DNA from 3 places in the Pantoea phytobeneficialis genome. Region 1 is predicted to be linked to each of the others. Evidence: predicted binding sites of a transcription regulator. Region 1 holds the regulator's gene; each other region holds the start of a gene.
What was found. Region 1 encodes LexA, which represses DNA repair genes until DNA is damaged. Its sites were predicted from a motif close to TNCTGTATGTACATACAGNA; they were not measured.
Positions count from the first base shown of each region.

Region 2: a site for LexA is predicted at 2,087-2,106, ahead of CTZ24_RS16665 (DinI-like family protein). Genes of this name have one in related genera too.
Region 3: a site for LexA is predicted at 2,386-2,405, ahead of metR (HTH-type transcriptional regulator MetR). Genes of this name have one in related genera too.

Region 1 is NZ_CP024636.1:348,104-352,291, forward strand. It holds gene plsB (glycerol-3-phosphate 1-O-acyltransferase PlsB) at 1-1,258, opposite strand, end outside; gene CTZ24_RS01545 (diacylglycerol kinase) at 1,382-1,750, shown strand; gene lexA (transcriptional repressor LexA) at 1,856-2,470, shown strand; gene dinF (MATE family efflux transporter DinF) at 2,561-3,886, shown strand; gene CTZ24_RS01560 (CsbD family protein) at 4,050-4,188, shown strand, end outside.
Region 2 is NZ_CP024636.1:3,609,719-3,613,906, forward strand. It holds gene CTZ24_RS16650 (diguanylate phosphodiesterase) at 1-807, opposite strand, end outside; gene CTZ24_RS26935 (hypothetical protein) at 1,094-1,357, opposite strand; gene CTZ24_RS16660 (hypothetical protein) at 1,527-1,793, shown strand; gene CTZ24_RS16665 (DinI-like family protein) at 1,811-2,050, opposite strand; gene iraP (anti-adapter protein IraP) at 2,188-2,481, shown strand; gene CTZ24_RS16675 (DUF6388 family protein) at 2,679-3,002, opposite strand; gene yedD (lipoprotein YedD) at 3,153-3,620, shown strand; gene fliT (flagella biosynthesis regulatory protein FliT) at 3,678-4,037, opposite strand; gene fliS (flagellar export chaperone FliS) at 4,037-4,188, opposite strand, start outside.
Region 3 is NZ_CP024636.1:213,772-217,959, reverse strand. It holds gene metE (5-methyltetrahydropteroyltriglutamate--homocysteine S-methyltransferase) at 1-2,260, opposite strand, end outside; gene metR (HTH-type transcriptional regulator MetR) at 2,438-3,370, shown strand; gene CTZ24_RS00940 (YehS family protein) at 3,424-3,903, shown strand; gene CTZ24_RS00935 (carboxylate/amino acid/amine transporter) at 3,900-4,188, opposite strand, start outside.

The DNA.
Region 1 (4,188 bases):
AGGTGATGGGACGGCTACCGCCGCGTAGCAATGCCTGCAATGTCATCGACAGCGTGCCGGTTTTTGGTTCCAGCAAGCGGCCAGTACGTGAGCGCCCGCCTTCCACAAAGTATTCAACCGAATAACCGCGATTAAACAACTCGCCCAGATATTCACGGAAGACCGTAGAGTAAAGCTTGTTGCCCTTGAAGGTGCGGCGAATAAAGAACGCGCCAAGGCGACGGAAAATCGGCCCGGCGGGCCAGAAATTCAGGTTGATACCTGCGGCGATGTGCGGCGGCACCAGTCCCTGATGATAGAGAACGTAGGAAAGCAGCAAGTAATCCATGTGGCTACGATGGCAGGGGACATAAACGATCTCATGTCCATCCTGTGCCAACTGGCGCACTCGCTCGCCACCATTCACGTTGATCCCCTGATAGAGACGACTCCACATCCAGCCCATCACGCGATCGGTGACGCGGATAGCTTCATACGAGAAGTCGGCAGCAATCTCTTCCATCAATTCGACGGCGTTTTGCTGTGCTTTCTCGTGGGAAATCTTTTTGCTGCGCGCCTCGTCTTCCACCGCTTTTTCAATCGCTTTCGATTGCAGCAGCTTATTAAACAGATCCTGGCGGGCGGGCAAGCGCGGGCCAATCGCAGCCAGACGCTGGCGGGCGAAGTGGATCCGCGCCACGCGTGCCAGTTTCTGGGCTATCGACTTATCCGTACCGTGTTCGGTCGCCATCTGGCGCAGTGAAACGGTCGGCGAAAAGCGCACAAAGCTATCGCGACCATGCCAGAGAATGGCGAAGAATTTCTGCACACCGTTCAGAATACGCAGGTGAGGGGTGGATTCCCCCTGAACTTCACGTCCTGGTGCACGTCCAAACATCACCGATACTGGCAGCATCTGTACATCCAGTTCCGGGTTGCTGCGGTGCAGATCAAGGTAGTCATGGAACAGCTTTACGGACTCCAGATTCGGCACGAAATACGGGAAAACACGCGGTCCATCGTGGATAAACACATGTCGCGGCAGCAATGAGCCGTCAATTTCCAGCGGTGCGAGCGGATCGGGCAGATCGTGTTTCAGACACTGCGAACGCAGTGTGAGGAGATCGGCCTTGGAATCATAAGGCAGTACATACAGGATAGGCCGCGTCGGATCCAGTCCATGCTCGGACACGGGATCGGCGGGAATGGCCTTACTCTTTACCAAAATGGAGAGTGGTAAATTCAATAATTTATAATAAAGTTTACGCCAACCTGACATAGACAACTTCAAGCCTCTTGTTAGCAAAGCGCGGCAAGCATACCAGAATGCGCCGCGAAAATCTGTGGCTGCACCACTCCGGCTGCCCAGACTGACGTCAAAACGAGTAAAGGGTTCAACGACATGGCAAATAACGTCACCGGTTTTCTCAGGATAGTGAAAGCAGCCGGTTATTCCTGGCAGGGATTGCGCGCTGCCTGGACACATGAAGCAGCGTTTCGCCAGGAAGCTATTGCCGCATTAGTGGCAATTATAGTGGCGTGCTGGCTGGATGTTGATGCGATTTCCCGCGTACTCATGATTGGTTCCGTAGTGCTGGTGGTCATTGTTGAGATCCTGAATAGCGCCATTGAAGCCGTGGTCGACCGCATTGGTCAGGAACGCCATCCGCTGGCTGGACGCGCGAAAGACATGGGATCGGCCGCCGTGTTGCTGGCTATTTTACTGGCGCTGTTTGTCTGGATCGCGCTGCTTTGGTCACATTTGCGATAAGGATTCCGGATTCATCAACTCGCTGATTTTTCCCTCAGTTTTGGTTTCCATTTCACCAATACCTGTATATACTCACAGCGACTGTATAAACAACCAGGGGGCGGGATGAAAGCGTTAACCAGCAGGCAGCAACAGGTCTATGATCTGATTCGCGACCATATTAACCAGACGGGCATGCCGCCAACGCGTGCGGAAATTGCTTCGCAGCTGGGCTTCCGCTCACCTAATGCGGCAGAAGAACACCTGAAAGCATTAGCGCGTAAAGGCGTTATTGAGATCGTTTCCGGCGCTTCGCGCGGCATTCGTTTATTGATGGAAGAAGAAGCCAGTGAGGGGCTGCCATTGGTTGGCCGTGTCGCTGCGGGTGAACCTTTGCTGGCGCAGGAGCACATTGAAGCGCACTACCAGGTCGATGCTAACCTGTTCAAACCCAGCGCTGATTTCCTGCTGCGTGTCAGCGGCATGTCGATGAAAGATATCGGCATTATGGATGGCGATCTGCTGGCGGTACACAAAACACAGGAAGTGCGTAACGGCCAGGTTGTCGTCGCACGTATCGATGACGAAGTCACGGTGAAGCGCTGGAAAAAGCAGGGCGCAATTGTGCAACTGCTGCCGGAAAACAGCGACTTCCAGCCGATTGTTGTCGATACCCGCGAACAATCCCTGACGGTCGAAGGACTGGCGGTAGGCATTGTGCGTAACGGCGAGTGGCTCTGATACCTTGATTCCCCCTGCTACGGCAGCCTTCTGTGCTGCCGTGGTTTTATTCTCTGACAAGACGGTAGTGCAGCAAACCGGGACGGGCTGATGCAGCTGTTTTCCTCCTCTGACAAAGCACTCTGGCGGCTGGCGCTGCCTATGATTCTCTCCAATATCACTGTTCCGCTACTTGGCGTGGTTGATACCGCCGTCATTGGTCATCTCGATAGTCCCATTTATCTCGGCGGTGTGGCGGTTGGCACCACGGCGACCAGTTTCATCTTTATGTTGCTGCTGTTTTTACGTATGAGCACCACCGGGCTGACTGCTCAGGCATTTGGTGCTGGCAACAAAAAGGCACTGGCTCGGGCGCTTACCCAGCCTTTACTCATTGCCCTGGTGGCCGGTGTGCTGTTTATTTTGCTGCGCACGCCAGTCAGTAATCTGGCAGCGGTGCTGATGGGTGGCAGCCAGGAGGTCCAACAGCAGGCGCAATTGTTCATTCAGATTCGCTGGCTGAGCGCTCCCGCCACGCTGGCAAACCTGGTCATCCTCGGTTGGTTGTTGGGGGTGCAATATGCGCGTGCGCCAGTGGTGCTACTGGTGGTGGGGAATTTGGTCAATATCCTGTTGGATCTGGCGTTTGTGTTGGGGCTGCATTGGGGCGTAGCAGGTGCCGCAGCAGCAACGGCACTGGCTGAATATACGACACTTGCCGTCGGATTATGGATGGTGGCGCGTGTATTGAAGCTGCGCGGAATTGATTTGGCGATGCTGCGGGAGAGTTGGCGCGGTGATGCTGCTCGTCTGTTTCGCCTCAATCGCGACATTATGCTGCGCTCCTTCCTGCTACAAATCTGCTTTGCTTCCCTGACGATACTCGGTGCACGTATTGGCCCGGATGTGGTAGCGGTCAATGCGGTGCTGTTGATGTTTCTGACTTTCACCGCGTATGCACAGGATGGCTTTGCTTATGCGGTTGAAGCGTGTTCTGGTGAAGCCGTCGGTGCCAAAGATCGCAGCCGGCTATTGCTCATCTGGCATGCTGCCTGCCGTCAGGCGGGGTTGGTCGCGCTGCTGTTTGCGGCGATTTATGCGTTATTTGGCACCCATATCGTGGCCCTGCTGACTTCACTGGAGGCATTACGCGATGCGGCCGATCGCTATCTGTTATGGCAGGTGGTGATGCCGTTAGTGGGCGTGTGGTGCTACCTGTTGGATGGCATGTTTATCGGGGCAACGCGCGGCCGGGAAATGCGTAACAGCATGGCGCTGGCGGCGCTCGGTTATGGCCTGTCATTACTGACGCTTCCCTGGTTAGGTAATCATGGATTGTGGCTGGCGGTGACGGTGTTTCTGGCCGTGCGTGGAATAACGCTCTGGTTCGTCTGGCGTCGTCACTGGCGTCATGACAGCTGGTTCGCAAACAGTTAACTATGATGCTTTGAATACAGAATAATCCGTAAGTGTGCTAACCATTCCGTAATGTCTACTATAGTTATCCTTATCAGCGCGAATGAGTAGCGCTTTATGTTGGTTTTACCCGCTGGCGTTGGGTATTCCACCACTATCACTCGACATAACATGGAGAAAGGTTATGAACAAAGACGAAGTGAGCGGAAACTGGAAACAATTCAAAGGGAAAGTGAAAGAAAAATGGGGCAAGCTGACGGATGACGATATGACGGTCATTGAAGGGAAACGCGATCAGCTTGTCGGGAAAATTCAGGAACGCT
Region 2 (4,188 bases), 1.1 Mb from region 1:
CGGGATCAGGCCATTGGCATGAATTTCTTCCAGCAGGTAGTCCACCGCATTTGGCACCATCACCAGCGACATCGGCAGCAGATTAATCGACAGCGTTAATTTCGGGATGTTGAACTGCTTTGCCAGCTTAAATGCCTGGCTTTTGCATTTGAGATCAACCTCATAAGCTTGCTTGCGACTGTATGGGGCAAAAAACTTTTGTGGTGAGCCGCCATCAGCACTGCGAATCAGCGCTTCCAGCGCCAGTACTTCGCGTGAAAAGGGGTCGATAATCGGCTGGAAAGCAAAATGACACTGGACAGAAGCGTCTTGCGGAACATCGATGATTAAATTTTCCTGCTCGTCGGCGATAAATTCCCAGGTGTTGCCGGGCGGGATTTCGAAATAGTTCTCTTTTTCTCCGGCCTCGACAAACGTTCGCAGAAATCGTAATGCCCGGTCTTCAAAGGTAAGCTGGTATTTTGATGTTCCTTTATTGAGCACCGCCTGTAAAACCGTGGCTTTATCGTGTTCGCGTAAATCAAACAGCTCCATCCCGGTATTGCCAAAACGGCGCGCCGGGGCATAGTCGTGCAATAGCTCTACCAGGTTTTGATGGCGGGCGTCTTTACAGATCCGGTCATAGATAGACTGTACAGCATCGGTTGGCCCTTCCAGCAACTGAAAAAAATGCAGCCCGTCAAATAATAAAATGCCCGTCACATCCAATAATTCATTATTTCTATTGGCTTTTTCAACCATGTCTTCCAGTCTTTTCACTGGAACATGGTCGCAGAGATGGCTGCGATAAAGGATGGTTGAGAGCATGGCAGGTTCCGGAACATTATTTTTGTGAGGTCTACATTAACAGAGCATCCAGGGAAAATGTCTCAGACAGCGATTATTTATCTTGAGAAGCGTCTGAAAGCGCTCGACAGGGTAAAAAGCGCTGTTCTGTTTACGTCAAATCGGATTCTTTCTGCATCCGACCGTGTTATGGTTAACGATAAAAATATTAGATTGAAACGACAAATAAAAAGCGTAGTGTGACCTTCGTTAACGGGAGGTGAGCACAATGTTGCGTGATTATTTGAAGATTGATGATAGCGATCGCTTAGTAGAACAGAGCATACAAAGGCTCAACAATCGCGGTCAGGAAGATATTACCGAATGGCGTATTGTCGGGAAGAATGGTGAACATAAGGGCCATGTCTCCCTGTTTGATAAACTGTGCATCCAGCGGTCCTGGAATGTCAGCTACCGTATTACGCAAACCGATGTAAACGGAAGGGTTGTCGTCGATCACTTGACCGACGTGTTGTAATTTTTGCCGTAGTTTTTGTGTTACTTGACCCGCCTGTGAGCGGGTTTTTTGCATTGATACTTTTCGGCGAGTCATTTGCATGGCCGGCACACGGCAGCGAGGGCATCAGCCTCAGTAGAAAAGTCAGATCCGATTATTCCTAATGCGTTATCGATATATTTAACTACCTTTAATCACTGAAGCGTTATTTAAATGGGTAATTTTCACAGAAAAGGAATATAGCATGAGTGATTCAGAGGCAATCAAAACCAAAACTGACTACCTGCGTGATGTCACCTCACAGCTAAAAGAGATGCGTCATTATGCGCAGACCAACACCGAAACTCTTTCCAGTCACTGGCTGGCCTTTGATGCCGGTGAGTATAAAGACAAAGAATATGCCGCACGATTCGATACGTTGATTAATAAGCAGGGAAAACTGCTGGACGATATTGATCAGGCGATTCAGGATATGGAAATCGCCGTCAATCATAACGAGCAGGAGCGCTAAGCCACCAACGCGGTGATTTAGTCGGCCACCAGCCACATATCGGCTTCATCGAACATCTCCTCGATGATGCGTGCCAGGGTGGCTTTATCATTTTTACTCATATCGGTCTCAATGGCGTTCCGTTCCATCGGTTTGACCCGTACCTCAAGCTCCGGAAATACCCGCTGCACGCGTTTTTCCAGTTCCTGCAAGATCATTTCGCGCGCACCGGGTAATCCTGCGACGTTGCGCTTGTCGTAAATCAGCTCCACAAACATTCAGGGCATTCCATTTAATCAATCAGAGCGTCATATTACTGTAAATAAAAACAGTATCAAGCGGCAGGAAGGGGAAAGCTGATAATTTTCTCGACCTGTCTCTCACCACGTCACTTTTTCACGCCAGGAGGGGAAGCATGCGCCAGTTGGTCGTCGATATTTTACTTAAGATGGCAAAGATGGATGTGGAAGCGAAAGAGCTGATGGCACAGGTCGAAGCGCAGTCGCTGTTGCTGGCCGCGTTATTGATTCAGGCAAAGCAGGATAATTCGCTGACCATCAGTGAAACGGTACAGGATGCGATTGTCACCGCGTCTCGCTCCTCTGAAGAGTTTTTGCAGTCTGATGTGGATCTGCTGCTGACCCATATCAATCGCCTGTTGGCAGTGGCGCGTTATGTCGAAGTGAAGGCGATAGAACGTGAAGAGTAAGTGAAAAAATAGAACCTCTGGAGGTGGAAATCCAGCAACACCTCCAGAGGCGGTGCAAAAGCACCATTCGTTCAAGGACAATCTACGACCGAAGTCGTAGAACTAACTTATACAAGTTTTTCGTCCTTGTACAACTTTATCCTGATCATTTTGAGTGGTAGGAGGTGTGAAATCGCGACCACGCAAAACTGAAGTGTTTAAAGTTCGTTCTTAATACAGAACTCTTCCCACGTCATACCTAACGCCGCCGCGTGAGATTTCAGGTAGGTTTCGATGGCCTCTGCGGCCACCGCTTTATCCGGTTCGGCAAGCTGAATAGAAAACAGCATGCCGTCGAGGTTCTTCTGGCGTAAGAACGCGGCATAGATACGTTCTGCGTGCCACTGGTGCAGCGCAGTCAGGGTCATGCCCGCTTGCTGCGCATCATTCTCTGTCAATTCATCCAGCGCCGCCTGGAAATCAGGATGGGCGGCAAAAAACATTTCTCGGGCCTGGGCGTAATATTGTTCTGGCGTTTTCATGCGGAGGTTCCTGCTAATAAACTCGGCGCGTAGTGTAGCGCGCATGCGTCAGCTTGTCAGGAACCAGCCAGATCCTGTGCAGATACCTTGCGCAACGCCCTGGAAAAATTATAACGTAGCCGCCATTGAAGCGAGTGTAGGGATCGAATGATGAAAAAGTGGATGGTATTGACCGCGCTGGCGCTGACGGGGTGTGCGCAAATCAACAATTATGAAGCGGCGGTGAAGACGCCCGCGCCAGCGGAATTGCAGGGCTACTGGCAAACGGTCGGTCCCCAACGCAAGCTGGTGAGCGATCAGGCAATGGGCAGTCTGATTATTGGCGCACAGGGCGATACGCTTGATTGCCGCCAGTGGCAGCGCGTTATTGCCAAACCCGGCAAGCTGACTCGTCTGGATGACCAATGGGTTAACGTGACACGCCAGGTACGTGTGATGCCGCTGAGATTAAATAATGGTGAGCTGCGTTACGATGGCTTGCGGATGCGTAAAGTGGACCGTCCAACCGTTGAATGTCAGCAGGCATTAAAAGAAGTCGCCGCACGACCAAATGACGATGTGATTCAGAATATTGAACCTGAGATTTTGCGTCCGACGCAGAGTGCCGCACAGAATTAATCGTTGAAAAAATAGCGGCAGAGAAAGAGGTTTCGCTGCCGCTACTTCAGGTAACACTCAGACTGACTGACGTGGTACCAATACGCTGCCTTGCTTGCCGTAGGCGCTCATCATGGTTTTCTGCCGTGATGATTGTCCAACCAGCTGTGCCAGTTCATCCAGACGTGCCTGTAACAGGCGTTTGACTTCACTCTCATTGTCAAGGATATGGCGTAGTACCGGGCGAAGTTGCTCCTGAGTTTGCAGCGAAGGTGCGTTATCTTGCGTCGATCGTGCCAACTGTTGCACCGCACTAACGTATTCCATCTCCTTGGTGATTAATTCATCCCATTCGCCGTCTGCGGCAAGGCGCAGCATTCCCTGGCTGAGATCGAGTAACTGCTGGTAAATGGCAATCAGATGCGGTGCGATAGTCATTAAACGGCGTCCTGAAGGTGTTGAGGTTGAGCGACTTCTTTCCAGGCATCAGCGATGTTACGTAGCAGCCCTTCAACTTCTTCGATGGCTTCTACGTCATTACGCAGATTGGCCTGTAACAGACGGCGAACCATGTAGGCGTACAGCCCTA
Region 3 (4,188 bases), 130 kb from region 1:
CACCGCGCAGGTGCTTCGCCGCGATAACCATATTCGCCAGTGCCTGACGGGTTTCTGTCCAACCTCGGGTTTTCAGACCGCAGTCCGGATTCACCCACAGACGTTGCTCCGGGATACTCAGCGCGGCTTTACGCAGCAAATCCTCCATCCATTCAACACTCGGTACGTTCGGTGAGTGGATGTCATACACACCTGGGCCGATTTCATTTGGGTATTCAAACTCTTTAAACGCATCCAGCAGGTCCATGTCGGAACGTGAGGTTTCGATGGTGATCACGTCGGCATCCAGGGCGGCAATCGAGTCCATGATGTCGTTGAACTCGCAATAACACATATGGGTGTGGATCTGGGTGTCATCCTGCGCCACGGCGGCGTTGAGACGGAACGCATCCACCGCCCAGGTGAGGTACGCCGCCCAGTCAGATTGATGCAGCGGCAGGCCTTCACGCAGCGCCGGTTCGTCAATCTGGATAATGCCGATACCGGCTTTTTCCAGATCGGCCACTTCGTCGCGCAGTGCCAGCGCAATCTGTTTAGCGATGGTTTCACGGCTGACGTCTTCGCGCGGGAACGACCAGCACAAGATGGTGACCGGACCGGTAAGCATACCTTTGACCGGTTTGTCGGTCAGCGACTGCGCATATTTCGCCCACTCCACGGTGATGGCTGCCGGGCGGCTGACATCACCGATGATCACTGGCGGTTTGACGCAGCGTGAACCGTAGCTCTGTACCCAACCGTTCTGGGTAAAGATGAAGCCATCGAGATTTTCCCCGAAGTATTCGACCATGTCGTTACGCTCCGCTTCGCCGTGCACCAGCACGTCCAGACCGAGGCGTTCCTGCTCGACAATCGCCTGTTTGATGTGTTCAGCGATGCCGGTACGGTAGTGGCCGCCATCAATGTTGCCTTTTTTGAAGTCGAGGCGCAGGCCGCGAATTTCTGTGGTCTGGGGAAATGAACCAATGGTGGTGGTTGGCCATGCGGGCAGATTGAAGCGGTTACGTTGCGCTTTGGCGCGTTCACGGTAAGCGCTGTGACGCTCAGTATCTGCGGCCTGAATATTGGCCAAACGCTGCGCCACGGCGGCATTGTGCACCCGGCTGGAGTGGGCACGGGCTCGGATTGGCGCACTCCAGGCTTCCAGTGACTGGGCATCATTGTTATTCAATGCCTTGCTCAACAATGCCAGCTCTGCGCATTTTTGCAGGGCGAAGGCGAACCAGCTTTTGACTTCATCATCCAGGCGGGTTTCCACGCTCAGGTCGATCGGGCTGTGCAGCAGGGAGCAAGAGGAGCCAATCCACAGTTGCGGGCGTTGCCCCACCAGCGGTTGCAGGCGCTCAAACCAGCGGCTGAGATCAGCACGCCAGACGTTGCGACCGTTGATCACCCCGACCGACAGCAGCCATTCGGCAGGCAGTTGTTGGTGGAGCTGTTGAATATCGTCTTTGCCGTGTACCAGGTCAACGTGCAGGCCCTGCACCGGCAGCGCTTTGATCACTTCCAGGTTTTGGCCGATGCTGTCGAAGTAGGTGGTCAGCAGCAGTTTGGTTGCACCCTGTAGCGCGTCATAAGCGGGTTGAAACGCCGCGCGCCACGCCGCTGGCAGTTCCAGCGACAGTGCCGGTTCATCAATCTGCACCCATTCGATACCGCGTTTTTTCAGTTCAGCCAGCACCTGTTGGTAGACCGGCAGGATCGCTGGCAGCAATGACAGGCGGTCAAACTGTTCACCCTTCACTTTACCCAACCACAGGTAAGTCACCGGACCGAGCAGCACAGGTTTGACGTTGTGGCCGAGCGCCAGCGCTTCGTCCACTTCGTCCAGCAATTGGGTCCAGGTCAGTTTGAACTGCTGCCCACGGGTGAATTCCGGCACCATGTAGTGATAGTTGGTGTTAAACCATTTGGTCATCTCCGCGGCAGCCGCCGGTTCACCGGTCGGTGCACGGCCACGGCCCAGGCGGAACAGGGTGTCGAGATCGACTGAACCCTCTTTATTCTGATGACGTGCCGGTACGTTGCCCAGCAGCAGGCTGGTGGTCAGTACGTGATCGTACCAGGCGAAGTCGCCCACGGGCAGCAGGTCCACACCCGCATCTTTCTGTTGTTGCCAGTGGCGCGCACGCAGTTCACGGCCCACAGCCAGCAGCTCTTCCTGTGAACTGTTACCTGCCCAGTAGCTTTCCTGAGCTTTTTTCAATTCACGACGCAAACCGACGCGAGGGAAACCGAGTGTGTGGTTCAGAATGGTCATTTGTTGTTCTCCAGGTATTCTTAACTGTGCAGCACGCGCTTCAAATCAGGGCCAACATAGACTGGTCACAACGCTTGCTGGAGATGTTTAGCCGTCCAGATGTTTACACCGCTATATTCTGCGGGTACTGTATGTTCCTCAAGCGCAAATTGTTCAATCTCGATGTGAAGGATTCTCATGATCGAACTCAAACACCTGCGAACGCTGCAAGCGTTAAGGAATACCGGTTCGCTGGCTGCCGCCGCTGCCCAGCTTCATCAAACGCAATCGGCGTTGTCTCATCAGTTCAGCGATCTGGAGCAACGGCTGGGCTTTCGCCTGTTTGTGCGTAAGAGCCAGCCGCTACGCTTTACGCCACAGGGGGAGATCCTGTTACAACTGGCTGAGCAGATCCTGCCGCAGATTCAGCAAGCCTTGCAGGCTTGTCATGAGCCGCATCAAACCACGCTGCGTATTGCGATTGAGTGTCACAGTTGCATTCAGTGGCTGACGCCTGCGTTAAATAATTTCCGTCAGAGTTGGCCCCAGGTGGTGATGGATTTTAAATCTGGCGTGACCTTTGACCCACAACCAGCCTTGCAACAGGGTGAGCTGGATGTGGTGCTGACCTCGGATATTCTGCCGCGCAGCGGTTTGTTCTATTCGCCGATGTTCGATTTTGAGGTGCGCCTGGTGATGGCCCCGGATCATCGACTGGCAAACGTTGAGCACATTTCACCGGAAGATTTGGCAGATGAAGTGCTGATGATTTACCCGGTGCAGCGTCAGCGTCTCGATATCTGGCGAAACTTCCTGCAACCGGCAGGCATCAGCCCAGCCCTGAAGAGTGTCGATAATACCCTGTTGTTGATTCAGATGGTGTCAGCCGGTATGGGCATTGCGGCGTTACCACATTGGGTAGTGGAGAGTTTTGAACAACAGGGGTTGGTGGTGACGAAAACGTTGGGCGATGGGTTGTGGAGCCGTTTGTATGCGGCGATGCGCGATGGTGAGCAGCGTCAGCCGGTGCTGGAGGCGTTTGTGCGCTTTGCCCGTCAGCATGCCTGCGAACATTTGCCGTTTGTACGTGATGCTGCGCGCCCGGGTTCGTTACAGCCCCTGTCTTCCTGAGTTAGCCTGCTCTATAATGCGCCGCCTTAACCCGCGACCAGGAGATTTTCACCATGACTAATAACGATGTGCTGCGCAGTGTGCGCTATATGCTGGACCTGAGCGACAGCAAAGTGGTGGAGATTTTTGCGCTGGCAGGCAGCGATGTGCCGCTGGAAGATGTTCAGGCATGGCTGAAGAAGGACGATGACGCTGCATATCGTCCTTGCCCTGACGTGCTGATGGGGTATTTCCTTAACGGTTTAATTTTCCATCGTCGTGGTAAAAGCGAAGATGCGCCTGCGCCGTCGATTGAGCGCCGGATGAATAACAACATTTTCCTGAAGAAACTGCGCATCGCGTTTGCCCTGAAGACCACGGATATCCCCGAGGTGTTGCTGAAGGCGAACTTTAAAGTTTCTCAGGCGGAGATTGGCGCGATTTTCCGTAACCCGGATCATAAAAACTATCGCGAGTGCGGTGACCAGATTCTGCGTAACTTTTTGAAGGGGTTGACGCTGGTGCAGCGTCCAACCCCCGTCAAAAAGGCTTAATGGCTGGTGGTGGTCTTTCCCAACACCCAGCGTTTATGAACGTAAAGTGACGCAAAAATCACGATGGCTCCAGCGATAAAGCTGGGCCAGTGCGGTTTTTCCTGCCAGATCGCCAGGTTCACCAGCAAGCCAGCCGGAACGTGCATATTGTTCATAATCCCCAGCGTCCCCGCATCCACCTGGGTCGCGCCGTAGTTCCACATAAAGTATCCCAGGCCAGACGCCGCAACGCCGAGCCACACCAGAATGCCCCATTGCAGCGAAGTGGTCGGCAGTTTGTTGGGA